DNA from 2 places in the Azospirillum sp. UENF 211521 genome. Region 2 is predicted to be linked to the other one. Evidence: riboswitches for the same ligand, from Rfam matches in the RefSeq annotation. Region 2 holds a riboswitch; the other holds the start of a gene.
What was found. Region 2 has a riboswitch for manganese ahead of ACWPN5_RS26465 (manganese efflux pump MntP). Riboswitches for the same ligand answer to the same signal wherever they lie in the genome.

Region 1 (14,996 bases), on a different contig from region 2:
CCGGGAGTCAGCCGGTCGAGTTCCGCGGCCATCGCGCCGATGTTCTCCGACAGGTCGAGCAGGGTGCCGTCGTCGAAGAAGCAGCGCCATTGCGGCTCCAGCCGGACCAGCTCCAGCTCGCGGTCGAGGTCGCAGCCGGCCTCCGCCAGGATGCGGCGCAGGACGCGCGGCACCGTCAGGATCGTCGGCCCCATGTCGAAGCGGAAGCCACCCTCCTCCAGCACCGCCGCCTTGCCGCCGACCCAGCCGTTCTTCTCCAGAAGCACCACCTTGTGGCCGCGCGCCGCCAGAACCACCGCCGACGCCAGCCCGCCCAGGCCGCCGCCGATCACCGCGATCCGATCCGTCATGCCAATCCCCCCGCTACGGCCCGCTTGGGCAGGCCGGACAGTCCCATGGTTTCGCTGCGCCAGGGCGTCGGCAGGCCCAGTTCCGAGGCCAGCAGCCGCGACGTGATGCGCGCGCCTTCGAAGATCACCGGCAGGCCGCTGCCGGGGTGGGTGCCGCCGCCCACCAGATAGACGCCGTCCAGATCCTCGAACCGGTTGTGCGGCCGCAGGTGGAGCATCTGGTCCAGGCTGTGCGCCAGATTGAAGGTGGCGCCGCGATGCACCGCGAACCGGCGGTCCCAGTCGGCCGGCGTCACCACGCGCTCCACCCGGATGCGGCGCTCCAGGTCGCTCAGGCCGAAGCCGGCCAGCCGGTCGAGCACGAGGCGGCGGTAGCGCGGCGCCTCGGCCGTCCAGTCGATGTGGCCGCGCTGGTGGCCGACCGGCACCAGGATGTAGAGGGTGCTGCCGCCGGGCGGGGCCAGGTCCGGGTCGCTGACGCAGGCGTTCTGCACGTAGATCGACGGGCGGCGCGGCATCTCGCGGCCGTCCTCGATCTCGGCGAGGTTGCGGGCATAGTCCTCGGCCAGATAGACGGTGTGGTGGTCCAGCCCCTCCATCCGCCCCTCGATCCCGAGATAGAGCATGAAGGTGGAGCAGGAGAATTTCTTGGTGGCGATGCGGGCGTCGGTCCAGCGGCGGCGCAGGTCGTCGGGCACCAGCGTGGTCATCGCGCGGGCGAAGTCGGCGTTGATGACCAGCGCGTCGGCCGGATACTCGCCGGCCTCCGTCCGCACCCCCACGGCGCGGCGGCCCTGGAAGCGGATGTGGCGCACCGTCTCGTTCAGCCGCACGGTGACGCCGAGGCCTTCGGCCACCCGCCGCATCGCCTCCATCACCGCCTCGGTGCCGCCGCGCGGGTGGAAGACGCCGTGCTCATGCTCCAGGAAGGACAGGATGGTGAACAGGCTGGGGCAGCGGAAGGGCGACATGCCCAGATACTTGCTTTGGAAAGAAAAGGCGAGGCGGACGCGCGGGTCCTGGAAGTAACGGGACAGGTCGCGGTCGACCGAGCGCTGCGGCGAAAGCCGTCCCAGCGCCTTCAGCATCGGCAGCGACGCCAGCGCCCAGGGGCTGGAGAAGTCGGTTTCCAGGATCGGGCGGAACAGCTCCATCTTCGCGCGGTTGTCGGCCAGGAAACGCGGCAGGCCCTGGGCGTCGCGCGGGTCGAGGCGCGCGATATCCGCCATCAGCGCCTTCATCTCGCCGTGGACCCGCAGCTCCCCGCCGGCCTCGAAGACCAGCCGGTAGAGCGGGTCGAGGCGGATCAGATCGACCTCGTCCGACAGGCGGCGCCCGCAGGCCTCGAAGATCTCCTCCAGGATGCGGGGGTAGAGGAAGAAGGTCGGGCCGCTGTCGAAGCGGTACCCGTCGAGCGCGAAGCCGGCCGACCGGCCGCCGACGCGGTCCTGCCGTTCCAGCACGGTGACCTTCGCCCCGGTGAGCGCCAGGAGCATCGCGGATGCCAATCCACCGGGCCCAGCGCCAATGATCACGACTTGCCGTTCCATCCGCTTGTCAAACGCTCCCGAGCTGCCGACTTGTGTGAAGGCAGTTACGAACATGGACCGGAAATGGATCACAGCCACAAAGCCACCTCTCCAGGCGTAACCCCTTGGACAAGCGGGGCCGGCGATCCATTTTCCATTGCGCGCGCGGCGTGGGCCGGCGGCAATACAGGCGAAAGACTGTCCATCATCCGCAAAATCCGCCGCCGCATTGCGGCGGATGCGAAGGACCTCGTGCACACTCTGGCGACCCGCCCCGGACGCAGCGCGGCCGAGAGCCTGAGCGCGGAAATCCTGCCGCTCGCCGAAGCCTGCCGCTTCCTGGAGCGCGAGGCCGCCGCGCTGCTGGCGCCGCGGCGCCTGGGCGCGCGAGGCCGCCCGGCCTGGCTGTTCGGCGTCGCGGCGGAGGTGCGGCGGGAGCCCTTCGGCACCGTCCTGATCGTCGGCCCCTCCAACTACCCGCTGCTGCTGCCGGGGGTGCAGGCGCTCCAGGCGCTGACCGCCGGGAACGCCGTGCTGGTCAAGCCGGCGCCCGGCTGCTCCGCACCGATGGAACGGCTGGCCGACTGGCTGGCCGAGGCCGGTCTGCCCGACGGGCTGTTCCAGCTTCTGGACGAATCCCCCGACGCGGTGTCCGACGCGATCGCCGCCGGCATCGACAAGCTGGTGCTGACCGGATCGGCCGGCACCGGCCGGACGGTGGCCCGCCAGCTCGCCGATTCGCTGGTGCCCTCCACCATGGAATTGTCAGGCAACGACGCGGTGTTCGTCCTGCCGGGCGCCGACCTCGACTTGGTCGCCCGCGCGCTGGCCTTCGGCCTGCGCCTCAACGGTTCCGCCACCTGCATCGCGCCGCGCCGGGTCTTCGTGCCGCGCGCCCAGGCGGCGGCGCTGGAGGACGCCTTGACGCGCAGCGCGGCGGCGATCGCGCCGGCGGCGGTGCCCCTGCCGCTGCGGCGCCGGCTGGTCGGGCTGGTCCGCGCGGCGATGGCGGAGGGCGCCCGCCCGCTCGGCCCTCTACCCGAGGACGCCGACCCGGCGATGGCGCCGCTGATCGTGGCCGACGCGCGGCCGGGCATGGCGCTGCTGCGCGAGGAGCTGTTCGCCCCCATCCTGTCGCTGGTGCCCGTCCGCGACATGGAGGAGGCGCTGGAGGCCGCCGCCGCGAGCCCCTACGCGCTCGGCGCCTCGGTCTTCGGGCCGGAAGCGGAGGCCTGCGCGCTGGCCGGGCGGCTGGACGCCGGGACGGTGACGGTCAACGACCTGATCGTGCCGACCGCCGATCCCCGCCTGCCCTTCGGCGGACGACGCGCCAGCGGCTGGGGCGTCACGCGCGGCGCCGAAGGGCTGCTGGAGATGACGCGGGTGAAGACCGTCTCGGTGCGGCGCGGCCGGCGGCTTCCCCACACCGACCCGCCGCGCGACGGCGACGCGGCGCTGATGCTGGCGGCGATCCGCCTGCTCCATGGCGGTCCCGGCACCCGCGCCGGGGTGGTCCGGACCCTGTTCCAGGCTCTGCGCGACCGCCGGACCGACTGACCCGGAGATCACTGTGACGACTGTTCTGATCCTCGCCGTCCTGATCGGCGCCGTGTCCGGTTCGCGCACCCTGCTGGGGCCGGCGGCGGTCTCCTGGGCCGCCTATGGCGGCTGGCTCGACCTGTCGGGAAGCTGGCTGTTCTTCCTCGGCCACCCGGTGTCGCCCTGGGTCTTCACCGCGCTGGCGGTGGGGGAGCTGGTCACCGACAAGCTGCCGACCACCCCCAGCCGCAAGCGCCCCTTCCCGTTCGCCAGCCGCATCGCCGGCGGCGCCATCGCGGGGGCGGCCATCGGCGCGAACGCGGGCGCGTGGGTTCCCGGCCTGATTGCCGGCGGGCTGGGCGCGGTCGCCGGCACGCTCCTGTGCTACGAGGCGCGCCGGCGCTTGGCCGCCGCCTTCGGCCGCGACCGGCCGGCGGCGCTGATCGAGGACGCGGTGGCGCTCACCGTCGCGCTGCTCGTCGTCGCCGCGGCGTAAGCGGCTTTTCGGAAAGAGGACGTCAGCGCGCCGCGCCGACCTGCTCCGGGAACAGACCCAGCAGCCCCTCCCGGCTCGCCGGGCAGACGCCGCGCTCGGTCACCAGACCGGTCACCAGACGGGCCGGGGTCACGTCGAAGCCGTAATTGACCGCCGGGCTGCCGGCCGGGGTGACGCGGATGGTCTCGATCCGCCCGTCGGCGGTGATGCCGGTCAGCTCGGTCACCTCGCGGGCGTCGCGCTCCTCGATGGGGATTTCCTTCACCCCGTCCGCCATGCCCCAGTCAATGGTCGGCGAGGGCAGCGCGACGTAGAAGGGCACGCCGTTGTCGTGGGCGGCCAGCGCCTTCAGGTAGGTGCCGATCTTGTTGCAGACGTCGCCGGTCGCCGTGGTGCGGTCGGTGCCGACGATGCACAGGTCGACCATGCCGTGCTGCATCAGATGACCGCCGGTGTTGTCGACCACCACCGTGTGGGGCACGCCGTGGCGGTTCAGCTCCCAGGCGGTCAGGCTGGCGCCCTGGTTGCGCGGGCGCGTCTCGTCCACCCAGACATGCAGGCGGATGCCCTCCTCGAAGGCGACATAGACCGGGGCCAGCGCCGTACCCCAGTCGACGGTGGCGAGCCAGCCGGCGTTGCAGTGGGTCAGCACGTTCACCGGCTCGCCCGGCGCCTTGCGGCGGGCGGTCTCGCGGATCAGGGCGGCGCCATGCTCGCCGATGGCGCGGTTGATGGCGACGTCCTCGTCGCAGAGCGCGGCGGCCTCGGCGTAGGCGGCCTCGGCACGGGCGGCGGGCGGCAGCGGCGCCAGACGGCCGCGCATCCGCTCCAGCGCCCAGCGCAGGTTGACCGCGGTCGGGCGGGTGGCGAGCAGCCGGGCATGGGCCGCCTCCAGCGCCGCGTCGGACGGGTCGGCCCGCATGGCCAGAGCGACGCCGTAGGCGGCGGTCGCCCCGATCAGCGGCGCCCCGCGCACCAGCATGGCGCGGATGGCGTGGGCGGCCTCGTCGAGGTCGGTCAGCCGCGCGACGGCGAAATCATGCGGCATCCGCGTCTGGTCGATGATCTCCACCGACCAGCCGTCCTGCGCCAGCCAGATGGTCCGGTAGGCCGTGCCGTCGATCTTCATACGCCATACTCCCCGCGCTCGATGCCGCCTCGGCCTTTCGGCCCGGCGCGACAATAGGGGGTGGCGCGGCGCGGTTCAACGGGCGTACCCAGGGAACAGGAGCCTGCAAAAAGGTGTTGGTCCGCCACGAAAGCCACGACCTTCGATGCTCAACGGCCTCTCTCCCATGCCCCTGCGCGCCCTCCGTTCCAAAGGTTCCCCTCTGCTCTACCGGATGCCGGGGTCGGCGCTGGTCCTGATGGTCTGCGCGGTGGCGCTGCTTCTGACGCTCGGGCTGTCGGCCAGCTTCGCCTTGCGCGACCGGGCAGCGGCCCTGCAGCACGCCCAGGACACCGCCGGCAACGCCAGCCTGCTGGTGGCCGAACACGCGGCCCGGCTGGTGGAGACCAGCGACCTGATCCTGAAGCAGGCGGTCCAGCTCGCCGGACCGGCGGACGCCCCGCTGCCCAGCGACCGAGCGGCCTGGGAGCGCTACGCGGGGCTGGTGCGGGGCACGCCCTATCTGGTGTCGATCTGGCTGTTCGACGCCGAGGGGAACGCCGTCCTGAGCACCCGCCGCTTCCCAACCCCGGCGATGAACGTCGCCGACCGCGACTATTTCGAGGCCCAGCGGGCGGGCGGCAGCGCGGCGGGCGGCCGTCTGTTCATCACCGCCCTGGACAACAGCCGCTTCACCCAGGAACCGCTGATCCTGCTCTCGCGTCCGCTGGCCGCCGCACCGGGACAATTCCGCGGCGTCGCCCTGGTCGCCGTCTCGCCGCGCTACGTCCGCGACATCTACAAGAGCTTCGATTTCGACTACGCCCGCTCCATCACCCTGCGCCGCGCCGACGGCACGGTGCTGCTGCACGAGACCCAGGGGCCGGACGCCACCGACAGCGCCGCGGCCGAGGCCGCCGGGGAGCCGGAAATCTCCGCGCTGCGCCGGGTGGACAGCGTGCCCGTGACCGCCGAGGTGGCCATCCCGGTGAGCAGCGTCATGAAGCGCTGGCGCGGACAGCTCTGGACCTACATCTCCTACGCGCTGGCGGCTCTGGCCGCGGTGTCGGTGATCGGCGGGATGGCCCTGCAGCGCGCCCGGCGGGAGCGGCAGGCGGAGAACGCGCTCCAGCACGCCTACGACACGCTGGAGGAGCGGGTCCACCAGCGCACGGCGGAGCTGGAACAGACCAACGCCCAGCTCGAAACCGCGGTGACCGACAAGGAGATCCTGCTGAAGGAGGTCCAGCACCGGGTGAAGAACAACCTCCAGGTCATCTGCAGCCTGCTGCGCCTCCAGGCCGCCCGCATCGACGAGCCGGCCCGCCGCGCCTTCGACGAGAGCCTGCGCCGCATCCAGTGCATGAGCCTGATGCAGGAACTGCTCTACCGCTCCGACCAGCCGGCGCGCATCGACTTCGCCGATTACCTGCGCCAGCTCTGCGACGGGCTGGTCCGCTCAACCAACCCGACCGGCGCGCGGCTGACGGTGAACGCCCCCCAGCCCTGGAGCCTGGATGTCGATCAGGCCACCCCGCTCGCCCTGATCGCCAGCGAACTGGTCTCCAACGCGCTGCTCCACGCCTTCCCCCTCGGCCATCCCGGCACGATCACGGTCGAGCTGCTGCCGGAGGGAAGCGAGGGCATGCGGATGGTGGTGCGCGACGACGGCACCGGCCTTCCACCCGATCCGTCCACGCAGAACCGCGCGAACGAGAAGCGCCAGAGCGGTCTGGGGCTGGTTCTGGTGAAGGCGCTGGCCCAGCAGGCCGGGGCGCAGGTGACCATCGATCGCCAGCCGGACGGCGGGCCGGGCACCCGCTTCATCGTGTCGGTGCCGACCCTCGCCAAGACGCAGACGAAAGCCGCCTGAAGGGATTGCCTGAAGGGGGGCGCCTGAGATGCGGCGTCAGGGCCGCGGCGGCTCCAGGCGCAGATAGACCATGGCGGAAGCGAGCGCGCTGGCGTAGGCGTCCTCCCCGGCGCGCGGCGGCAGGTCGAGGTCGCGCAGGATGCTGTCCAGCCGCAGATCGACCGCGTATTTGCCGGGCGCCTTGGCCTTGCGGCCGTAATAAAGGCTGGACACTTCGATGCGCTGGTTCGGCAGGGCCATGCCGACCATCGGCTGCACCAGCCGGTCGAGAAGCCCCACGGTGAAATCCAGGTAATAGCCGACCAGCGGCCGGTTGCCGATGAAGGCCAGCAGGCGGGACAGCGCCGGCTCCGCCGGTTCGGTGGGCCAGAAGGAGAGGATCAGGCGCTGGCTGGTCAGGACGCGCCCGCCGCGGATGCGCAGCGCCGCGACGCTGCGCAGATCGGCCGTGGCCGCGTCAAAGGAGGTGGCCTCGCAATGGATCGCCACCCGCTCCCCGCTCTCCTCCCCCGACAGCAGCAGGGCACGGTCGGGGTGTTCGGGCATCGCCGGAACGGACGGCGCCCCCCCGTTGGCGACCACGCTGGCAATGGTTTCGGTCGGCATGCCGCCTCCTCTCCCCGCGCGCCCGGCGGGGCAATGGTTCAGGGTCAGTGGTTCAGGTGGAAGTGGTAGGCGAGCAGTTCCTTGAACTTCTTCACCAGCGCCAGACAGTCCTTGAACTGGTCACGGTCGAGCTTGCCCAGGGACTCCGTGCGGACGAGGTTGTCGGTCTGGGTGCCCGACACGCTGCCGTCCAGCCCGGCCTTCAGCCGCAGCGTCGACAGGAAGGTGAAGGCGTCGGCCAGTTCGCCCGCCATGCCGCGGTCGAGAACGCCCTGGTCGGCGAGCGCCCAGATGCGCTCCGTCGTGTTGGTCTCCGCCATGTGCTTCTCCAGCGCCAGCGCGCGGACGCCGTGGACGATGGGGAAGATGCCGGCCTTCTTGATGTCCACCGCCTCGCTGCGGCGCCGCTCGAACAGGCCGCCGAACAGGCCCGACGGCGTGTCGAAGGCAAGCGCCGGGCGGGCAAAGGCGGTGAAGAACATCTGGTTGTCCTGCAGCCGGCCGAGCAGGTAGCCCTTCGCCTCGGCCAGCAGGGTGGCGTCCCCGGCCACCGCCGCCGCGTCGTAGAAGATGGCGAGATTCATCTGCGCCGCCTCGTCGGGGCGGTGGATCCAGTGGAAGAGGGAATCCTTGTATTGCGCCAGCGGGCGCGTCCAGTCCGGGTTGGACACCATGATGCGCCCCGGGCAGGGCGGGTAGCCGAACGCGACCAGATGGCGGGTGAAGGCGTCGGTCACCTGCGGCAGCGTCGGGCAGTCGTAACCGTCGCGCAGGATCAGCCCGTTGTCCTGGTCGGTCTTCAGAAGCTGCTCGCCGCGCCCTTCGCTGCCCATCACGATCAGGCAGGCGTTGGCCAGCAGGTCCGGCGGCGCCAGCAGTTCGAACAGGCGGCGGAAGATCTTGCGGTTCAGCTCGGTCACGAGGTCGGCGATGAAGGACACCTTGACGCCCGTGCCGTGCAGCGTGCGGATCAGCCCGACGATGTCCTGGCTGGCCCGGCCGAGGTCCTCCGGCGTGGCGGCGCGCTCGACCTTGAGCGCGACGACCTGGGAATGGTTGGACAGGACGGCCAGCAGGTCGGTCTGCTCCAGCAGGCCGACGACCGCGCCCTGCTCGGTGATGACCAGACGGCGCACCGAATGCTTGGTCATCAGGATCAGCGCGTTGAACAGCAGGTCGTCGCGGTCCAGCGCCAGCAGCTCGTAGCGGGCGAGCGGCCCCACCGGGCTGTCCACCGGCCGCCCCTCCAGCACCACAAGGTCGCGCAGGTCGGTGCCGGTCAGAATGCCGATGCGCCCCCCCTTTTTCGGATCGCCATCGCGGACCAGCACGCTGCTCGCCTGGTCCCGCTTCATCGCCGCCGCCGCGTCGCGCAGGGACGCCCCGGCCTCGACGAAGACCGGCGGGTGCAGGTAGGCCTGCCGGATGCGCGCCATCGTCAGCGCGGCGGTTTCGCGGTTGGAGCGCTCGTTGGCCAGCGCGCTCAGCCGGTCGGCGAACCCCTGCTGGATCACCGCGCCGAAGTCGGCGTTCTCGTGCGCCAGTTCGAGAAGGACCGGGCGGGGCACCAGATCGCACAGCGTGTCCTCCGCCGCGACGAAGCTGCGCGCCTGCCCGTCGGAGAACAGCGCCTGAAGGTCGAAGCTGTCGTGGGCGCCGTGCACCGCCACCACCTCGCCGCCGCGGCGTTCGTGGACCAGCCCCTGCCGCACCACGAACAGGCAATCCGCCGGCTCGTCCCGGCTCAGGATCACCCCGTCCCGCGCGTAGACGCCGAGGTCGAGCGCCACGGCGAGCCGCTGCCGCTGCTCCGGCGTCAGGCGGTCGAAGGGCGGAACGGAAAAATCGAAGGCGTCGGACAAAACCCGCTCCACGAACCGGTGGGGTGAATAAAAAAGGCGCCTCAAGACCGCGGTCTTGAGGCGCCTTGAAGATTACACCAGCCCCTTCATCTGCGGAAGGCGGGTGCGACCATTCGCTTTAGTGAGCGGAAGCCCCTTCGGCGCCCAGGCCGGTCTGCGACCGGATGTACTGGGCCTTGTAGGCCTCGCGCTCGTCCTGCGCCGCCTTGCTGTTGTCGGTGATCGAGAAGAACCAGATCGCCAGGAACGACAGCGGGATAGTGAAGACGCCCGGGTTGTCGTACGGGAAGAGGGCGGCCGGGTTGCCCAGCACCGACTTCCACACGGTCGGACCCATGATCAGCAGGCTGACCGACGAGACCAGCCCGATCCAGCCGCCGAGAACGGCGCCGCGGGTGGTCATCCGGCTCCAGAACATCGACATCAGCAGAACCGGGAAGTTCGCCGAGGCCGCGATCACGAAGGCGAGGCCGACCATGAAGGCGACGTTCTGGTTCTCGAAGGCGATGCCGAGGAAGATCGAGACGATGCCGATGACCACGGTGGTGATCTTCGACACGCGGATCTCGTCATGCTCCGACGCGCGGCCCTTGGCGATCACCGAGGCGTACAGGTCGTGCGACACGGCCGAGGCGCCGGCCAGCGTCAGGCCCGCGACCACCGCGAGGATGGTGGCGAAGGCCACGGCCGAGATGAAGCCGAAGAACAGGTCGCCGCCCACCGCATGCGCGGTATGGATGGCCGCCATGTTGGAGCCGCCGATGATCATCGACGGGTTGGGCTTGCCGCCCGCCGCCGCCAGCTTGGCCGCGTCGAGGAACGGATAGGCGCCGGTGGCGTCCGGGGCCAGCAGCAGCACGATGGCGCCGAAGCCGATGATGAAGGTCAGGATGTAGAAGTAGCCGATGAAGCCGGTCGCGTAGAACACCGACTTGCGGGCCTCCTTGGCGTCCGACACCGTGAAGAAGCGCATCAGGATGTGCGGCAGGCCGGCGGTGCCGAACATCAGCGCCATGCCCAGCGAGATTGCCGAGACCGGGTCGGTGATGAGGGCGCCCGGCGCCATGATGCCGGTCGCCTTCGGGTGGACCTGCGTGGCCGTGGCGAACATCGCCTCCGGGCTGAAGCCGAACTTGGCGAGCACCGCGAAGGCCATGAAGGAGGCGCCCGACAGCAGCAGAACCGCCTTGATGATCTGCACCCAGGTGGTGGCGAGCATGCCGCCGAAGGTCACGTAGGCGATCATCAGGACGCCGACGATCACCACCGCCCACAGGTAGTCCATGCCAAACAGCAGCTGGATCAGCTTGCCGGCGCCGACCATCTGGGCGATCAGGTAGAAGGTCACCGTGGCGAGCGAGCCGCAGGCGGCCATCGTGCGCATCGGGGTCTGCTGGAAGCGGTAGGAGGCGACGTCGGCGAAGGTGTATTTGCCGAGGTTGCGCAGGCGCTCAGCGACCAGGAACAGGATGATCGGCCAGCCGACCAGCCAGCCCACCGAGAAGATCAGGCCGTCGAAGCCGGAGGTGTAGACGAGGCCGGCGATGCCGAGGAAGGACGCCGCCGACATGTAGTCGCCGGCGATGGCGAGGCCGTTCTGGAAGCCGGTGATGCCGCCGCCCGCGGCGTAGAAGTCCTTCGCCGACTTCGTGCGGCGCGCCGCCCAGTAGGTGATGCCGAGCGTGGCCAGCACGAAGACCAGGAACATGACGATCGCTTCGAAATTCGTCGCCTGCTTCTGGACCGGGCCTTCGACCGCCGCCGCGTGCACCGACGCGGGGATGAGCGCGCCGGCCGCGACGGCCGCAGCGCCCACACGATTGACCAGCGAACGCATCACTTCGACTCCTCCATGATCTGCCGGTTCAGCTCATCGAACTCGCCGTTCGCCCGATGCACGTAGATGCCGGTCAGGATGAACGCCGAGATGATGGTGAAGAGGCCGACGGGGATACCCCAGGTGGTCACGCCACTGCCGATCGGGGTACCCAGGAACCCCTTGCCGAAGGCGACCAGCAGGATGAAGCCGAAGTAGATGACGAGCATGGCGATCGAAAGCGTCCACGCGAATGCGCTACGCTTCTGCACCAGCTCCTGAAACTTGGGATTCGCGAGAATCCTCTGAGCGTTTTCTTTCATAGTGCGTCCCCTCGCGAGTGCCGAGCGATTTTTGCAAGGTCAGATTAGACACTCGGGCCATATGGTCTTTGTAACGAACTATCCCGTCAACAACTTTGATGCAGGCCGACCGCTAAAAAGCGCCTTGACGCAGCCCGCGGCCGTTGTTCCGGAGGTTCGTTCACTAACCCATGGCAGCGAAAGGGCAATGGGGGCACGAAATATTGTGAAGCGTGGGCTTAAGAATTGGTGCGCGGAAGCCAAGGTATGCGACCAAAAGTCACACCTTCCTCCTTCAACTCCTCCGCTTCCTTGTCCGTTGCCTCGCCATAGATCCCGCGCGGATCGGTTTCGCCATAATGGATGCGCCGCGCCTCTTCAGCGAAGCGGTCCCCGACGTAATCGCAATTCGTTTCAACCGTGCGGCGAACTTCCGTCAATTGACGCATGACTTCCGCCGCGAAACGCTCGCGCAGTTCCGCCGGCACCGACGGGGGTGCGGACGCCGGGGGAGCGGCCGGGGCCGCCGCGCCGCCGCCCGCCACGGGCGCGGCCTCCGGCGCGCTGCCCTCCCGGGCCGGGTCGTCCTTGGCGCGGCCCCCTTTGGCGATGCGCGGGGCCATGGGGGCCTTGGTGATGTGCGTGTCGCCGCAGACCGGGCAGGCGATGGCCTTCGCGGCGGCCTGCGTCTCGTAGGCGTCGCCGTTGCGGAACCAGGCTTCGAACCGATGGTCGGCCGTGCATTTCAGAACGAAGAGGATCATGTCCCCGTCGGATGCTCCAGGATGAGAAGACCGGATGGTCATGATATACGGTCGGTGACCGCTTGCCAGTTCAGCACGACGCCGGCGTCGCGGTCAAACACACGTCATGAAAGAGCGGAAGGATCCGTCCCTTGTCCACACCGCCGTCCACCTCCGGTTCGCCGCACGCCGCGATCAGCCCACCCTCCCCCTGGGTCGCGCGCTTCGCGCCGCTGGTGCGGGCGGGCGGCCCGGTCCTCGACCTCGCCTGCGGGTCGGGACGGCACCTGCGGCTGTTCCAGGGGCGCAATCACCCGGTGGTCGGGCTGGACCGCGACCTGCGCGGCGTGGCCGACCTGTCCGGGGCGGCGGGGGTGGAACTGGTGGAGGCCGATCTGGAGAGCGGAGCGCCGGTGCCGCTGCTGCGCGACCGCCGCTTTGCCGCGATCGTGGTGACCAACTACCTGCACCGCCCGCTGTTCCCTGCGCTCCTCGACGCGCTGGAACCGGGCGGCCTTCTCCTTTATGAGACCTTCGCCCTGGGCAACGCCCGCTTCGGCCGCCCCGCCTCCCCCGCCTTCCTGCTGCGCAGCGGCGAACTTCTGGAGGTGGCGCGCGGGCGTCTCCAGGTCGTCGCCTACGAGCATGGCGAGGTCGCCTCGCCCAAGGCCGCGGTGGTGCAGCGGCTGTGCGCCGTCAACGACCTGCAGGCCGGAAGCGGCCTGGACGGCGACCCGGAGCCCCGCCCCCTGCCGACCTGACGGCCGCATCCCGCGAACATTACAAATCATTCAACATCTGTTCATATGAATTGACGCTTGGGAACGGGGTGACTAGGGTCCGCCCGCGTTTTTGGGGAGTAACCGTCCTTCGCCGCGCGGCGGAGGAGCCTGCGTCAACAGACTCGGTCCAAGCGACCGTGGCGCAGACGGCACCGGCGGGACCGGGCTTGGTGAGACCAACGGCGCGACGTCCCGGAGGGCCATGGGACCGTCGCGCCGTCGGTCCGTCTTGGCCCAGGGGATTCCCGGTTTGACCGCAACCACTCTTCTGCTTCTCGGCTTCAGCCTGTCGGTGGACGCCTTCGCCGCCGCCATCGGCAAGGGCGCGGCGAGCGAGCGCGCGCGGCTGGTCGATGCGCTCCGCGTCGGCGCCTATTTCGGTTTCTTCGAAGCGATCACCCCGGCGCTGGGCTGGATGGTCGGCGTCGCCGTCAGCGCGTGGATCGCCAGCGTCGACCACTGGGTCGCCTTCGGGCTGCTCGCCCTGGTCGGCGGCAACATGATCCGCCAGGGCATGAGGCCGGAGACCGCAGCGGAGTCCGGGGAACAGCCGGCGCGCAAAAGCCAGCTCGGCCCCATGCAGCTCGTCCTCACCGCGCTGGCGACCAGCATCGACGCCAGCGCGGTCGGGGTCAGCCTCGCCGTGGTCGACGTGAACATCGTCCAGGCCTGCGTCATCATCGGTCTGGTGACCGCGGTCATGGCCTTCGGCGGCGTGCTGATCGGGCGCAAGGCCGGCCCCCTGCTCGGCCGCAAGGCGGAGATCCTCGGCGGCCTCGCCCTGCTGGGGATCGGCACCAAGATCCTGGTCGAACACACGCTGTTCTGACCCCGTCCCGGTGCCACCCCGTCAGAATCCAACGCGATCCAGCGTAAAGGCCCGGTCGTGGCTCAGGGCCGGCACCATGCGGCGGGCCTCCTCGACGCGGGCCATGTCCAGCTCCGCCAGGACGAAGCCCACCGCCTCCTCGGCGTCGGCCAGCACCTCGCCCCAGGGGGCGACGATCAGGGAATGGCCGTAGGTCAGCCGCCCCTGGTCGTGGCTGCCGGTCTGGGCCGGGGCCAGGACGAAGCAGCCCGTCTCGATGGCGCGGGCGCGCAGCAGCGTGTGCCAGTGCGCCCGCCCGGTCGGCACGGTGAAGGCCGCCGGCACCGTCAGGATCGCCGCCCCCGCCTGGGCCAGCGCCCGGTAGAGATAGGCGAAGCGCAGGTCGTAGCAGACGGTCATCCCCACCCCGCCCCAGGGCGTCGCGGCCAGGACCGCGCGGTCGCCGGGCCGGAAGGTGGCGGATTCGCGGTAGCTCTCCCCGCCCTTGAGGTCCACGTCGAACATGTGGAGCTTGTCGTAATGGGCAACGGCCCGCCCCTCGGCGTCGAACAGGTAGCTGCGGTTGGCCACCCGCCCGTCGTCGAGCAGGACGCCCAGCGTCCCGGCGAGCAGCCAAGCCCCGGTCTCCCGCGCCAGATCGGCGAAGAAGGGGATCGCCGGATGCTCGTCGGCCGTTTTCACCCGCTCCAGCACCTTGGCGCGGCCCTGGACGATCATGCTGACATTCTCGGGCAGGGCGATGAAGTCCGCCCCGGCGTCGCGCGCCCGGCGGACCAGTTCGCCCGCCGCCTGAAGGTTCGGAAGGATTTCCGTGCCCGCGTTGACCTGGACGCAGGCGGCCTTCAGGACGCCGCTCATCCCCCGATTCCCAGGATCGGGTCGAGCTTGCCGGCGCGGTCCAGCGCGTGGATGTCGTCGGAGCCGCCGTAGGGCTTGCCGTCGATGAAGACCTGCGGGACGGTCATGCGCCCCTCGGCCCGCTGCACCATCTCCTCGCGGCGGCCCGGCTGCATGTAGAGGTCGATCTCCTCATACGCCACCCCCTTGCTGTCGAGCAGACGCTTCGCGCGCGAGCAGTAGGGGCAGAAGGGCGTGGTGTAGATGACGACGTCGGCCATGCGGAGGGCTCCTTGGCTGTTTTGAACGGTTATAAGATCAACC
Region 2 (14,996 bases):
TCCTGCGGCTGTGCCCTCCCATGCCGGTCGCCAGAAGGGTGCCGAGGATGTTCTGAAGATTCGCCATGACGCGCCTCTCTCCTAATCGGTGTCCGTGTCGATGCAGCTTTGCGCCTCATCAACAGACGAAAGGGATTGGCGTCACGGCACAGCTAAGGGTGCCAATGATGGGCCTGACCAGCCGACCCTTCTTCTATGACGGCTTCTATGCCGGAGGTGGAGTGGCTTTCGAACAGGCTGTGCGGAACACTGACTTCCGCTATCGTGGCGCGCATCAGAGCGCAGCAAGCGCCGACGCCCGCCGGTCGGCGGGTGGCATTTTGGAGGAGACGCCCATGACCTTCGACCGGATCGCGGAACCGCCCCCGCCGGACCTGTCGCCGACGCCGTTCGTTCCGCCGCCGGCCCCGGCCTGCGGGTCGCTGTGGAACGACTATCTCCATCGCCTGCTGGGCACGGCGCACGGCTGCGTCGCCGCGAACGACGACGAATCCGATCCGGAGCCCGCCTGCTGCTGCGCTGCCGGGTGATGCCGTGAAACCGTGGCCCTGAAATCGTGGCCCTGAAATCGTGATTGGGAGCGGTCGGGTGCCCGTCAGCGGGCGCCCGCCGCCTCGATGATCACCGCCGCCACCGCGTCGGGCCGGGAGGCGTGCGGGACGTGGCTGGTCCCGACCTCGACCGTCCGCGCGCCGATGCGCTCGGCGGTCGCCCGCAGGAAGGCCGGGGGAAGCATCCGGTCCTCGCCGGCGACGACGTACCAGGACGGCTTGTGCTCCCACGCCGCGGCGGTCACGCGCGTGCGGAAGCAGCCGGCATGGACCGGCCCCTGCGTCGCGGCCAGCAGCGCCGCCTCCGTCGCCGGCACATCCTGGGCGAAGTTCGCCGCCAGGCTCTCCGCCGACAAATGCAGATAGCCCGCGCGGTCCATCGACACGCTGGACAGGCCGGGCGAGGGCGGGAAGGGCTTCAGCGTGTCGTTCGGCGACTGGCCGACCCCCGGCGCGAAGGCCGCCACATAGACCAGCGCCTTCACCTTGTCCTGATTCCCGATCTGCGTGATCACCGCCCCGCCCCAGGAGTGGCCGACCAGCACAACCGGCCCCTTGGCGCGGTCGATGGCGCGCTGGACATGGGCGACGTCCTCGTCCAGCGAAGTCAGCGGATTCTGTACGGCGATCGCCTCCAGCCCCTGGGCCTGGAGCAGGGGGATCACGCGGCTCCAGGCGGAGCCGTCCGCGAAGGCGCCGTGGACGAGGATGACGGAAGTGGCGACCGGGTCCATGGACCGATTCCCGTGACAGTGACCGACCCTATCCTCTGAGCACGCCCGCGCCCGCCTGTCCAGCGCGGAGGCTGCGCTTTTCCTCCCTGTGGAAAAGCCGCCCGGACTCTGGGGTCAAAGGATGTCTTGCTGCGGAGCGGGATGAAAATTTCGCGAAATCGCCCTTGAAGCTAAGATTGTTCTGGGATACGGTATACCAACAGTGAGGCGAGGCGATTGTCCGCCCCCTCCGCCAAGCCAGTCCGTCCGTATCGCCAGCCCGAGCCCTTGAGGTGAGCCATGGTCAAGACCCTTTCCGCCGTCCGTCCCGGAAGCCGCCCGAACGCCCTCCGCGGTGTCGACGATGCCGCTCCCGCCGGCGTCGTGGTCGCCCTGCGCCCCGATCATCGGCCGTCCGATCATCGCCATTCTGATCATCGGCAGCGGGCCGCGGTGCTGGCGGCGACTACCGGCGGGCGCGGCCCGCGCATGGACATGCTGACGATCACCCACAGCCGCGGCGCGGCGGAGGATCGCGGGGCGGAACTCATCCACATCGACGGCCCTTACGCGGATGTTCTGGCCTACATCGCCAACTCGCCGGAGTGCGTGGTCTGCTTCGACACGCTGCACGGCGGCATGGCCCGCGCGCAATTGTCCGTGCCCTGACCGGGCGCCGGGGCCTGCTGGAGAGCGAACCGATGAACGCCTGTATGATGAGTGATTGTGTGACGACGCCCTTTTCCGGGCAGGAACTGGCCTCCGCGATCATCGCGGCGGCGCTGTCCTACCCCTCCGCCAACGGCCGGCTGTGCCTGCCCGACGGCGCGGTGCCGTGCGATCCGGCGGCGCTGGAACGGGAGTTCACGGTGGCGTCGCAGGGGCTGTCCCACTGGCTGGCGCAGAACGACCAGGAGATCGCCGGCGCGGCGCGGGCCAGCCGGTTGAAGATCGCGGCCGGAGTCATCCGGGCGGCCCTGGCGACCCTGGAGCACGCCGGGCGGCGCTGCGGCGACTTGCGCGATCGCGGAGAGCGGACGCTGTCCGTCGACTTCGGCGCGGTCTGCGACCGGGTTCAGGAGCGTCCGGGCCTGCTCGCCCAGACGGTGGCCGCCGCCGCGGCCGGCCACATCGTCCAAGCGGTCGCCGCCTGAAAACGGGCGTGATTGCCCGGCGTTAAAGAAGGGTGTGCTCGACCAGGATCTTGGTGCCGATGGCGAGCAGCCCGAGGCCGCCGATCAGTTCGGCGCGGCGGCCGAGCAGCGGGCCGGCGGCCCGGCCCAGCAGGACGCCGCCGAAGCCCATCAGGAAGGTGACGACGCCGATCAGGCTGGCGGTCACCGCGATGTTCACGTCCGCCATGGCGAGGCCGACCCCCACCGCGCTGGCGTCGATGCTGGTCGCCACCGCCACGGTCAGCAGGGCCAGCCAGCCCGAGCGCGCGGCCGCCGCCTCGTCGTCCTCTTCCCCGGCCAGCGCGTTGCGGATCATCGATCCGCCGATCAGCAGCAGCAGGCCGAAGGCAATCCAGTGGTCCACCGCCTGGACGAAGCCGGCGAAGGCCGAACCCACCGCCCAGCCGATCGAGGCCATCGAGAGCTGGCAGAGGCCGAAGGCGAAACCGACCCGCAACGCCTCGGACAGGCCCGGACGCTTCTGAACGGCGCCACGGCCCAGCGCTGCGGCGAAGCTGTCCATGGAAAGGCTGACGGCGAGGACGAGGGAGGTCACACCGAGCATGGCAACGAACTCCGGCCAAACGGACACGACAGCACGGCTACCCCCGGTTGGCCTTCGGGAACATCCGCACCATCGGTCTTGCCGAACCGGCCGGACGCTGTCCGGCTGCCGCGTGCACCACGGGACGTCCGGAGAAAGGATGGTCCCGAGTTTGTTGGCGCACGCCCCTCTCGCAGGAGGGTGGCTACTCCCCAATGACGAGGCGGACCCTAACGCCGCAGAGTGTGGGTGTCAATCTATATGAACAGCTGTTCATATATATTTGAATCACTCTAAAACGGCATGCGTCGTGCCCCGCCAGGGGCAGGGCATGGTGCAGTGCGGAACGATTTGTTAAGAGCCTCTGACGCTTTTATGCCTCTGCGGTTCGTTGGCGTACGAAACGCTGGGATTCACTGGGCATCATTGGGGGCGGGGGTTCGCCATGGGGTTGCTGACGGGGGTCGGCTCGCTGTCGCTTTCGGGCAAGACGGTGTCGCTGTGTGTCGGTGGATTGGCAGTGTTGACGAGCAGCACCTTTGCTGTCAACGAAACGTTGTTGAGCCGCTATGCGGAGCGCATGGCGGTCGAGCGGCAGGAAACGAACATGCGCGTCGCCTGGGACGTGCTGAACCAGTACGGGCGGGACATCAGCGTCCGCGACGGCACGCTGTACGCCGGCGACCGTGCGTTGAACGGCTTCTTCGAGCCGGTGGACCGGGTGAAGGCGCTGGTCGGCGGCACCGCCACCCTGTTCATGGGCGACACGCGCGTCACCACCAACGTCCAGAAACCGGATGGCGCGCGCGCCGTCGGCACCCAACTGGCCAAGGGGCCGGTCTACGACGCCGTGCTGGTCCGGGGCGAGCCGTACCGTGGGCAGGCCGACATCCTGGGCGTTCCCTTCTACACCGCCTACGACCCGATCAAAGACCGCTCGGGCAAGGTGGTCGGCGTGCTCTATGTCGGTGTGCCGCGGGCGGAGTTCTTCGCCCCGATCCGCGACACCCAGACGATGATCGGTGGGCTGGGCGCCGCGGTGACGCTGCTGGTGGCCGGCGGCAGCCTGCTGTTGTCGCGACGCATCTTCCGCCCGCTGTCCGCCATGCGCGGCGCCATGGAGCGTCTGGCGACGGGGACCCTGTCGGTCGAGATTCCGGCGCTCGGCCGCAAGGACGAGATCGGCGGCATGGCCCGGGCGCTCAGCGTCTTCAAGGAGAACGCGCAGCGGGTGGCCCGGCTCGACGCCGCCCAGGCGGAGGAGCGCGCCCGCGCCGAACGGGACCGCCGCGATGCGCTGGACGCGGTCGCCCGCAACTTCGACGAAACCATGCTGAGCGTGGTCGAGACGCTGAGCGCCACGACGGCCCAGCTCGAAGCCAACGCCCAGCGCCTGCATGGCATCGCCGAGCGCAGCAGCGGGCAGGCCGCCGCGGTCAGCGGCGCGGCGGGCGAGGCCAGCGACGACGTGCGGACCGTGGCCGGCGCCACCGAGGAGCTGACGGCGTCCATCGTCGAGGTGTCCCGCCAGATCGACGAGTCCTCCCGCATGGTCCGCAACGCGGTGGAGGAGGTGGAGCGCACCAACCACACGGTCGAGGGCCTTGCCGCCGCCGCCGGCAAGATCGGGGAGGTGGTGACGCTGATCCAGAGCATCGCCGCGCAGACCAACCTGCTGGCGCTGAACGCGACCATCGAGGCGGCGCGGGCGGGGGAGGCCGGCAAGGGCTTCGCCGTCGTCGCCAACGAGGTGAAGGGGCTCGCCAACCAGACCGCCAGGGCGACCGACGAGATCGCCCAGCAGGTGGCGGAGATCCAGGCGGTGACCGGCAGCGCGGTGACGGCTATCGGCGGCATCGGGCGCACGGTGATCGCGGTCAACGATCTGGTCGGCCGCATCGCCGAGTCCGCCGACCGTCAGAACGCCACCACCGGTGAAATCGCCCGCAGCGTCCAGCGCGCCGCCGACCGCACGTCGGAGGTGACCCACAGCGTTCGCGACGTGTCGGCCTCCGCCCACGAGACCGGCACCATGGCGTCGGAGGTGCGCTCCGCCGCTGCCGATCTCGGCCGGCAGGCGCTGGCCCTGCGCGAGCAGGCCGGCGCGTTCCTCAATCAGGTGCGTTCGGCATAAGGGGAGGCTTCCGCCCGTGTTCCGCAACCCGCGTTCGCTGCTGTTCGTCTTCTTCTTCGCGTCGCTGGCGGCGCTGCTGGTCTTCAGCGGCGACCCGCCGGACGGCGGGCGGACCGACGCGAACCGGGATTTCCTGGCGGCCTGCGAGACCAGCCCCTTCGCCGCGCAGAACACCGGCTCCACCGAGGTGGCGGTCCGGGTCTGCTCCTGCATCCTGTCCTGGCACCGCAAGGAGGGCGAGGCCACCGGCCGGCCGCTTCCCGCCGCGCTCTATCGTGGGGATGGAGCGGCCGGCGCCGCCGCCGCGGCGGTGGACGAGCGGGCGCGGGCTTCCTGCCTGTCCGGGCGCGTGGCGCCCTGAGCAATTTCTGAGAATCGTCCGCAGGACGGGGTGGCGGGGGCTTTTCCTTCGGCACCGCAGCACCCATCCTATGGCGCTATGGGCACACACGACACCCGCAATCCCTGCACGAAGCTCTGCCGCTTCGACGCGGCGGACCGTTGCTTGGGCTGCTTCCGCACCCGCGCCGAGGTGAAGCACTGGAAACGCCTGCCGGACGAGACGAAGGCGGCGATCAACGCCCGCATCGCCGCGCGCGGCGGCACCGTCTCAAAGAAGGACGGCAAGCGCGCGAAGAAGCTCGACAAGAAGATTCGCAAGCTGGAGGCGAAGCTCGCCACCCTGCGCGCCCGCCGGTCGGGCCTGGAGGGGCCGGTCGCCAGGGCGGCGGAGTGAACGCCGCCGCCCGCGGCCTTGACGGCCGGACTATGGGCGCCGTGTCAACCGATCCCGGCGTGCCGTTCCACGTACAGCAGCAGGGCAGGGTAATAGTGCTTCTGTGAAACCGTCAGTTCCTGGCAGTAACGGCGGGCCATACCGTTCGAAAGCCAAGCATCAAGCTCGCCGGTCTCACGCTTCTGGGCGATGACGCGGTCGATCTTGTCCATGATCTTGTGGATCACGTCCGTTCCTTTTCGGGTGTTGATTTGTCGTGGAAGAGGTGAACGCCGCAACAGCGGCGCCATCGATTGCCCTTTCAATATGAACCACGGGACGGCGGTGAGCTGCGCATTGTGGGCATGCCTGCGTACCGCATTGCACAAAAGTCCAAGGAGGCCAGCGCGCCCACGCGCGGGTCTGCCCTTCGCAGGCGTTCGTTGACCGGCTTCCCGGCGGCGCCCCATTCTGCGCGCTGAAGGAAGAATGAACGGGGGAGGACGTGCGGTGGGATGGCGGCGGACCGCCGCGCCGCCGCGGCCATCATCATGAGCGCCATCGCCATCAACGAACGCCGCGCGGAGCTGGACGGCGCCGCCTCCGCCACGCTGGTCCTGCTTTGCCTGCTCTGGGGCCTGCAACAGGTCGCCATCAAGGTCGCCATGACCGGCTTCTCGCCGGTGCTCCAGGGCGGGTTGCGCTCGCTGGGCGCGTTGGCCCTGCTGTGGGCCTGGGCGGCGCTGCGCGGCATGCGCCTGTTCGAGCGGGACGGCACGCTGGGGCTGGGCCTGCTGGCCGGGCTGCTGTTCGCCGGGGAGTTCCTGCTGGTCTATGCCGGGCTGTCCTACACCACGGTGTCGCGCAGCATCCTGTTCCTCTACACGGCCCCCTTCCTGGTGTCGGTCGGCGCGCATCTGCTGCTGCCGGGGGAGCGGATGCGCGGCGTCCAGGCGGCCGGGCTGGCCTGCGCCTTCGTCGGGGTGGCCGTCGCCTTCGCCGACGGGCTGCGCCTGCCGACGAACCGCGAAGTGATCGGCGACCTGATGGTGCTGGCCGCGGCGGTGCTGTGGGCGGCCACCACCCTGGTCATCAAGGGCAGCCGGCTGGTCCGCGCCAGCTCGACCAAGGTGCTGTTCTACCAGCTCGCCGTGTCCGGGGCGGTGATGCCGGTGGCTTCGCTTCTGATGGGCGAGGCGGGGGTGACCGCGCCCGGCCCGCTGGCGCTGGCCTGCCTCGCCTTCCAGATCGTGGTGGTGGCCTTCGCCTCCTACCTCGCCTGGTTCTGGCTGGTGGCCCGCTACCCGGCGGCCCGACTGTCGGCCTTCACCTTCCTGACCCCGCTGTTCGGCGTGCTGTCCGGCGCCCTGCTGCTGGGCGAGCGGATCAGCGTGAGCCTCGCCGCGGCGATGCTGCTGGTCTGCGCCGGCATCTGGCTGGTGAACCGCCGCGCGCCCGCCGTGGGTGCTTAGAAACACGGGAACCGCCCCGGCCGCCATCGGTTGGCTCTGCTGTCCCAGCACAAGCAGCGGAGCCGGTTTCACCATGGATTTGAACGGAAAAGTCGCCCTCATCACCGGGGCTGGATCGGGCATCGGCAAGGCGTCCGCCACCCTGTTCGCCGGCGCCGGGGCGAGCGTCGGCGTGCTCAGCCGCACCGAGGATGAGATCCGCAAGACGGCGGAGGAGATCACCGCGGCGGGTGGCAAGGCGATTCCCTTGGTCGCCGACGTCGCCGACAGCGAGGCGGTGAAGCGGGCGGTGGACCGGCTGGTCCAGGAGTACGGGCGGCTGGACATCGTCTTCGCCAACGCCGGCATCAACGGCGTCTGGGCGCCGATCGACGAGCTGACTCCGGAGGAATGGGACCGCACCATCAACATCAACCTGCGCGGCACCTACCTGACGCTGCACCACGCGGTGCCGCATCTGAAGAAGGCGGGCGGCGGATCGGTGCTGGTGACCGCCTCGATCAACGGAACGCGGGTGTTCAGCAACGCCGGGGCCACCGCCTATTCCTGCACCAAGGCGGCGCAGGTCGCCATGGTCCAGATGCTGGCGCTGGAACTGGCCAAGCACCGCATCCGCGTCAACGCCATCTGTCCGGGAATGATCGACACCGCGATCCAGGACAACACCCAGGCGCGCAACACCGCGGAGGCCGAGGAGGCCGCCGAATATCCCGACGGCGAGATCCCGCTGACCCGTGGCAAGCCGGGCAGCAGCGCCGACGTGGCGGAGCTGGCGCTGTTCCTGGCGTCCGACCGGTCGAAGCACATCACCGGCACCCCCGTCTGGATCGACGGTGCCGAATCCCTGCTGATCGGCTGAGGACCCGCTCATGGCGGACGGCATCATGGCGGACGGCGTCGCGTGGTGGCAGAGCGGGGTGATCTATCAGGTCTACCCGCGCTCCTTCCAGGATTCGAACGGCGACGGGGTGGGCGACCTGCCGGGAATCCTGGCCCGGCTCGACCATCTCCAGGCGCTCGGGGTGGACGCGCTGTGGGTGTCGCCGATCTACCCGTCGCCGATGGCCGATTTCGGCTACGACGTGTCGGACTACACGGGCATCCACCGGCTGTTCGGGACGATGGCGGATTTCGACCGGCTGCTGGCGGAACTGCACCGCCGGGGCATGAAGCTGATCCTGGATTTCGTGCCCAACCACAGCTCCGACCAACACCCGTGGTTCCAGGCCAGCCGCTCGTCGCGCGACGATCCCAAGCGGGACTGGTACATCTGGCGCGACCCGGCCCCGGACGGGGGACCGCCGAACAACTGGCTGTCGGAGTTCGGCGGCGGCGCTTGGGAATGGGACGCGGCGACCGGCCAATACTATTACCACGCCTATCTGAAGGAGCAGCCGGACCTCAACTGGCGGAATCCGGCGCTGCGCGCGGCCATGCTCGACGCGCTGCGCGTCTGGCTGGAGCGCGGGGTGGACGGCTTCCGGGTGGACGCCATCCATCATCTGATCAAGGACGCGCAATTCCGCGACAACCCGCCGAACCCCGGCTGGCGGGAGGGCATGTCGCCGGTCCGCCGGCTGATCCGCCTGCACACGGTGGACCAGCCGGAGGTGCACGATGCCATCGCCGCCATGCGCCGGGTGGCGGACGGCTACGGCCCCGACCGGCTGCTGATCGGCGAGGCCTATCTGCCCATCGACCAGCTCATGGCCTATTACGGCGCCGACCTGACGGGCTTCCAGCTTCCCTTCAACTTCCATCTGCTGTCCACCCCGTGGGAGGCCAAGGCGCTGGCCGCGCTGATCCGCACCTACGAGGCGGCCCTGCCGCCCGGCGGCTGGCCGAACTGGGTGCTCGGCAACCACGACCGCTCACGCGTGGCGAGCCGGCTGGGGATGGGCCAAGCGCGGGTGGCGGCCATGCTGCTGCTGACGCTGCGCGGCACGCCGACGCTCTACCAGGGCGACGAGATCGGAATGACCGACGTGGCGATCCCGCCGGACCGCGTGCAGGACCCGTGGGAGAAGAACATTCCCGGCCTGGGGCTGGGCCGCGATCCGGTGCGCACGCCGATCCCCTGGGACGGCGGTCCGCGGGGCGGTTTCACGACGGGTGAGCCCTGGCTGCCGCTCGGTCCCGACCATGACCGGGTGAACGTCGCGGCACAGGCGGCCGACCCGTCCTCGATGCTGGCGCTGCACCGCGCCCTGCTGGCGCTGCGGCGGGCGGAGCCGGCCTTGTCGGTCGGACGCTACGAGCCGGTGTCGGCGGAGGACGACGTCCTGGTCTACGAGCGCCGCCATGAAGGCGACCGCTTCCGTGTCCTGCTGAACCTGTCGGCGGCGGAGCGAAAGGTGGACGCGGTGCCCGACGCTGCCCATATCCGGCTGTCCACCCATCTCGACCGTGGTGGGGAGCCGGTGTCCGGCACCCTGCGCCTGCGGCCCGACGAGGGGATGGTGATCGGTTTCGACGACAAGGGAAAGGGTGGGGAATGAGCGGGGACGTGAAGAACAACGCGGCCAAGAACCGGTACGAGCTGACCGTGGGCGACGCCACCGCGGTGGTGGAGTACGAAAAGCGCGACGGGGCCATCGTCTTCACCCACACCGAAGTTCCGGAGAGCATGGCCGGGCAGGGCATCGGCTCCGCGCTGGCGCGCGGCGCGCTGGAGGACGCGCGCTCCAGCGGGCAGAAGGTTGTGCCGGTCTGCCCCTTCGTGGCCAAATACATCCAGCGCCACCCCGAATACCAGGATCTGGTCGTCGCGGAGGGCGGACCATCGACGTGAGGCGTTCGCCGTGAAACGGATTGTCCTAACCGCCGGCTTGCTGTGTCTTCTGCCGGCGGCTGGATCGGCCGCGACGCTGGAGCTGGACTTCGCCGCCTATGGCGGCGGCGTCTCCCTGGCGCGCGGCAGCGTCGTGCTGACGGAGGAGGCGGAGGGCGCCGCCAGCCGCTACCGCGCAGCGCTGGAGGCGGAGGCGGTGCCCTGGCTTGGCCTCTTCACCAACTTCCGCTACCACGCCGAATCCGCCGGCCGGCTGGAGGCCGGCACCGCCCAGCCCGACCGCTTCCGCGGCGAGCGCCGCCTGCGCCGCAAGCAGGACATCATGACGCTGACCTTCGGCTCCGACGGGGTGGACGTGGAGGCTGAGCCGCCGCTGAGCCCCGACAAGGCGGCGCGGGTGCCGCCGGACAGCCGCCGAGGCAGCATCGATCCGCTGAGCGCCGGGGCGGCGGTGATCCTGACCGCCAGCCGGGCGGGTGGCTGCGGCGGCCGCTACCCCGTCTATGACGGGCGCCGCCGCTACGACATCATCATGACGCCGCAGGGCCAGGGCAACCTGCCCTCGTCGCGCTACCGCATCGCCACGGGATCGGCGGAGGTCTGCGCGGTCACCGTCCGCCCGGTGGCCGGCTTCGAGGGCGACCGCGACCGGGACCGCTTCTTCGCCGAAGGGGTCGAGCGCAAGGCGACCGTGTGGTTCGCCCGCGCGCCGGAGAGCGGGCGCGTCGTCCCCGTGACGGTGGAGGTGCCGACCGACACGATGACGGTGCTGGTCCACACCGTCGGCGTGAAGGCCGGCCTCTGACCCGCTGCTTCCGTGAGCGCCGACGCCGTCAGCGGATAACGACCACCACCAGCCGCTTCGGCCCGTGGACGCCGTAGGCCAGCGTCTGCTCGATGTCCGCCGTCTTCGACGGGCCGGAGATCAGCAGGGCGTTGGTCGGCATGCCGTCGGCCCAGCGGTTCTCGGTCATCGCCTGCCAGAAGGTGTCGTACAGCGCGTCGGCGCGCAGCAGCGCCACGTGCATGTGCGGCACCAGCGACATCAGCCGCGGCTCCTCCGGCGTCGGCCAGACGATCAGGCTGCCGGTGTCGGCGATGGCGCCCAGCGTCGTGGTGATGCCGGCGTCGATGCCGTCGAACAGCCGTTCCTTGAAAGTCTCGACCCGGTCGGCGTAGGGGATCAGCTCCGGCCCGCCCTCCGCCCATTCGGCCGACAGGCGCCCCCCGGCTTCGGTCGCCGGGCCGAACAGCAGGTTGCGGGTGCCCTGCGCCTTGAGGAAGGCCTGGACGTCGGTAGGCCAGTCGGCCTCCGTCGTCTCCAGGAACTCCGTGTGGACGGCCTCCATCATGCGCTTGATGCGCTCCAGCCGTTCCGCGCCGTCCCAGCGCTTGTTGCGCAGGACGGCGAAGTCGGACTCCGGTGGGGTCAGCGGGTGGGCGTCGCGCCCGGCGCGCAGCTTGCCCAGGATCGCGTTTCTGGACTCAGACATCGGGAATCCCCTTCTCGCGGGCGAGGGCGTGGAGCGTGCGGTTGGCGAAGCGCGGCTTGGCCCGCACGTTCGTCCACTCCTTGAGCAGCGGCAGGCTGGCCGGCGCGGCGTTGCCCAGCTTGGCCAGAAGCGCCGTGGCGAACTGGTAGGCGAGCGGTGAGGCGTAGGTCATCGACCAGCCCTTCCAGACCATCGCCTCCGCCTTGCTGGCGTGCGATCCGGCGCCCCGCACCGCGTCGCCGGGATGAACGGCCTCCGACCGCAGGCGGCCCATGATCTCGACGATGGGGATCTTGACCGGGCAGATCTCGACGCAGGCGTTGCACATGGTGCAGGCGTGCGGCAGCTCGCCCCGCTTCTCCAGCCCTTCCACCTGCGGCATCAGGATCGAGCCGATCGGGCCGGGGTAGGGCGCCTGATAGGCGTGGCCGCCGACCTTGGTGTAGACCGGGCAATGGTTCATGCAGGCGCCGCAGCGGATGCAGCGCAGCGTGTTGCGGAGCTCCTCGTCGGCGTAGATGCCCGACCGCCCGTTGTCGAGGATCACCAGATGGATCTCGTCCGGGCCGTCCTTCTCGCCCGCCTTGCGGGGGCTGGAGATCATGTTGACGTAGGTGGTGATCGGCTGGGCGGTGGCGGAGCGGGTCAGCAGGCTGATGACCGGCGGCACGTCTTCCAGCTTCTCGACGACCTTTTCCAGGCCCATGACGGCGATGTGGACGGGCGGCACGGTGGTGCTCATGCGCCCGTTGCCCTCGTTCTCCACCAGACAGAGCGTACCCGTCTCAGCCACCGCCATGTTGACGCCGGAGATGCCGACGTCGGCGGTCGCGAACTTCTTGCGCAGGACGCGGCGGGCGAGGTCCGTCAGCTGGGCCACGTCCTCGGTGTATTCCGCTTCCTTGATCTTCTGCTTGAACAGATGGGCGATCTGCTTGGTGTTCATGTGGATCGCCGGCATGATGATGTGCGAGGGCATCGCTTCATCAAGCTGGACAATGTATTCGCCGAGGTCGCTTTCCAGGCACTCGATGCCGCGCTTCTCCAGGAAGGCGTTGAGGTGCATCTCCTCCGACACCATCGACTTGCCCTTGACCACCAGCTTCGCGTTCACGCGCTGCATGATGGACAGGACGATGGCGTTGGCCTCGTCGGTGGTGGAGGCCCAATGGACCTGGATGCCGTTCTTCGTGCAGTTGGCTTCCAGCTTCTCCAGCAGTTCCGGCAGCTTGGACAGGGCGCGCAGGCGGACCGAGGCGCCGAGCGCGCGGACCCCGTTCCACTCGGCGGTGTCGGCGAACTGCACCGCGCGCTTGGACATCAGCCCGTCCATGGCGCGGCGGAAGTTGCCGCGGAGCTGCTGGTCCTGGAGCGCGGCGCTGGAGGCCTTCGCGAAGTTGATGCTGGTCTCACCCATGGGTGCGCTCCTTCAGGAACTGGGCGATGTGGACGCCCCGGACCGGCTTTTGGCCGCCCTCCAGCGCGCCGGAGATGTTCATCAGGCAGCCGCAGTCGCCGGACACCACGGCCTTGGCCCCGGTGTTCTCGATGTCCGCCACCTTATCGCCGACCATGGCGGCGGAAATCTCCGGATGGCGCACGGCGAAGGTGCCGCCGAAGCCGCAGCATTCCTTCTCCCGCTGCAACTCGACCAGCTCGACGTTGGCGAGCTGGCGCAGCAGGGTCTTCGGCTCGTCGGTCACGCCCATTTCGCGCTGGGCGTGGCAGGAGGCGTGCCACGTGATCTTCACCGGCGGCCCCTGGTCCTCGAACTTGACCTTGAGGACCTGGACGAGGAACTGGGTCAGCTCCCACACGCGCGACGCCACCTGACGGGCGCGGGCCTCGTCCGGCTCGCCCTTGAACAGGTCGGGCCAGTGCTTGCTCATCATGCCGGCGCAGGACCCCGACGGCACGACGATGGGCCAGTCGCCGGGGAAGTAGTCCAACTGCGCGCGGGCGACCTTCAGCGCCTCCTCCCGGTAGCCGGAGTTGTAGGCGGGCTGGCCGCAGCAGCTCTGCCCTTGCGGGAAGACGACGCGGACGCCCTGCGCCTTCAGCAGCTCCATGCCGGCCATGCCGGCTTCCGGGTAGAAGAGGTCGACCAGACAGGTGCCGAAGAAATAGACGCTTTCGGGCCGCTCGATGGCGGGCCGGCTCGTGGTGCCGTCGTGGCTCATGATTTTCCTCCCTCCCGCCTCAGAACGCGGGTTCCGACGCGCGCGCGGAAGCCGTGGCGGGAGCCTTCGGCGTCGAGCAGGCATCGACCAGATAGACGATGGAACGGTAAGGCAAGCCGGAGTGGTCGGACAGGCCGATCTCGCAGGTCCGGCTGTTCGAATAGCCGGCCTTGGCCCCGGCGGGGATGTCCTTGGACAGGTGGCGCAGGGCGTGGGCGTTCAGCTCCGGCGTGGTGAAGCCTTTGTCGCCGGCGAAGCCGCAGCAGCCGACATCCTCCGGCACCACCACCTGGGTGGCGCAGGCGGCGGCCACCGCCTTCATCTTGGCGTCCAGCCCCATGCGGCGGGTGGAGCAAGTCAAGTGCAGCACCACCGGCTCCGTCTGCTTGGTGAAATTCAGACGATCCAGCAGATGGTCGTGGATGAACTCGACCAGATCCAGGACCTGGAGCCCGGCGTCCTTCAGGTGCTTCTTCAGCCGGAAAGAGCAGGGGCTGGTGTCCAGGACCACCGGGGCCGTGCCGTCGGCGCTGGCCGCCCAGATGGCGCGGACCATCTCCTCCGCCTTGGCGTCGGCCTGGGCGGCGAGCCCCTTGCTCTCCAGCGGCATGCCGCAGCACAGCGAGGCCAGCTGCTCCGGATAGGCGACGCGGTAGCCGGCCTTCTGGAACAGCGCCTCCACCTTCACCGGCAGCGGGGTCTTCTCCGGGTCGTTGGCGGCCGGCCCCATGCTGCGGCTGGTGCAGCTCGGCACATAGACGACGGTCGGCGCGTCGGCGGACGCCTTGGCCTGAGGCAGCGGCGTGAAGCTGGTCGGGGTGGGCAGCGAACGGGGGAGATGCGGTAGGCGCTGGCCGGTGACGGTGCGCAGTTTCTCGAACAGCCCGTTCGCCGTGTCGTCGCCGAGCGTCCGCTTGGCCAGATCGGCCAGCTTCAGGCCGGTGCGGGCGACCGACAAGGCCCCGGCGGTGTGGTCGGCGACGTAGCTGCCGAACCCATGGGCGACCGCCCCGCGACGGTCGCCGCGGATCGCCTTGATGAGCAGCCCCGTCTCGATCCCAACCGGGCAGGCGGTGGAACAGAGGCCGCAGGCCGCGCAGGTGTCGATGCCCTGGTAATCGTAGGCGTCGTGCAGAGCGCTGAGCCGCGCCGCGTCGGCACCGGTGGCCTCAAGGCGCGAGATTTCGCGCCAGCCGACGATGCGCTGGCGGGGGGAGAGCGTCATCTT

Region 1: it holds a riboswitch for manganese, as region 2 does, so the genes downstream of both, ACWPN5_RS16355 (manganese efflux pump MntP) here and ACWPN5_RS26465 (manganese efflux pump MntP) in region 2, are expected to answer to the same signal.

Annotation. Positions count from the first base shown of each region.
Region 1 covers NZ_JBSNCF010000001.1:3,465,094-3,480,089, forward strand. The annotation lists gene ACWPN5_RS16295 (phytoene desaturase family protein) at 1-350, opposite strand, end outside; gene crtI (phytoene desaturase family protein) at 347-1,954, opposite strand; gene ACWPN5_RS16305 (aldehyde dehydrogenase family protein) at 1,964-3,436, shown strand; gene ACWPN5_RS16310 (DUF4126 domain-containing protein) at 3,450-3,914, shown strand; gene mtnA (S-methyl-5-thioribose-1-phosphate isomerase) at 3,937-5,043, opposite strand; gene ACWPN5_RS16320 (sensor histidine kinase) at 5,210-6,895, shown strand; gene ACWPN5_RS16325 (3'-5' exonuclease family protein) at 6,932-7,501, opposite strand; gene ACWPN5_RS16330 (putative nucleotidyltransferase substrate binding domain-containing protein) at 7,546-9,363, opposite strand; gene ACWPN5_RS16335 (cation acetate symporter) at 9,482-11,200, opposite strand; gene ACWPN5_RS16340 (DUF485 domain-containing protein) at 11,200-11,502, opposite strand; gene ACWPN5_RS16345 (DUF1178 family protein) at 11,721-12,287, opposite strand; gene ACWPN5_RS16350 (class I SAM-dependent methyltransferase) at 12,377-12,985, shown strand; yybP-ykoY riboswitch at 13,065-13,175, shown strand; gene ACWPN5_RS16355 (manganese efflux pump MntP) at 13,257-13,835, shown strand; gene ACWPN5_RS16360 (carbon-nitrogen hydrolase family protein) at 13,857-14,693, opposite strand; gene grxC (glutaredoxin 3) at 14,690-14,953, opposite strand.
Region 2 covers NZ_JBSNCF010000003.1:359,161-374,156, reverse strand. The annotation lists gene ACWPN5_RS26490 (tellurite resistance TerB family protein) at 1-67, opposite strand, end outside; gene ACWPN5_RS26485 (hypothetical protein) at 336-530, shown strand; gene ACWPN5_RS26480 (alpha/beta fold hydrolase) at 596-1,285, opposite strand; gene ACWPN5_RS26475 (hypothetical protein) at 1,565-1,933, shown strand; gene ACWPN5_RS26470 (hypothetical protein) at 1,993-2,418, shown strand; gene ACWPN5_RS26465 (manganese efflux pump MntP) at 2,441-3,004, opposite strand; yybP-ykoY riboswitch at 3,063-3,209, opposite strand; gene ACWPN5_RS26460 (methyl-accepting chemotaxis protein) at 3,543-5,117, shown strand; gene ACWPN5_RS26455 (hypothetical protein) at 5,134-5,478, shown strand; gene ACWPN5_RS26450 (DUF1289 domain-containing protein) at 5,557-5,853, shown strand; gene ACWPN5_RS26445 (hypothetical protein) at 5,898-6,080, opposite strand; gene ACWPN5_RS26440 (DMT family transporter) at 6,348-7,304, shown strand; gene ACWPN5_RS26435 (SDR family oxidoreductase) at 7,378-8,163, shown strand; gene ACWPN5_RS26430 (alpha-amylase family glycosyl hydrolase) at 8,174-9,802, shown strand; gene ACWPN5_RS26425 (GNAT family N-acetyltransferase) at 9,799-10,095, shown strand; gene ACWPN5_RS26420 (DUF3108 domain-containing protein) at 10,106-10,900, shown strand; gene ACWPN5_RS26415 (LutC/YkgG family protein) at 10,929-11,588, opposite strand; gene ACWPN5_RS26410 (LutB/LldF family L-lactate oxidation iron-sulfur protein) at 11,581-13,005, opposite strand; gene ACWPN5_RS26405 ((Fe-S)-binding protein) at 12,998-13,768, opposite strand; gene ACWPN5_RS26400 (FAD-binding and (Fe-S)-binding domain-containing protein) at 13,788-14,996, opposite strand, start outside.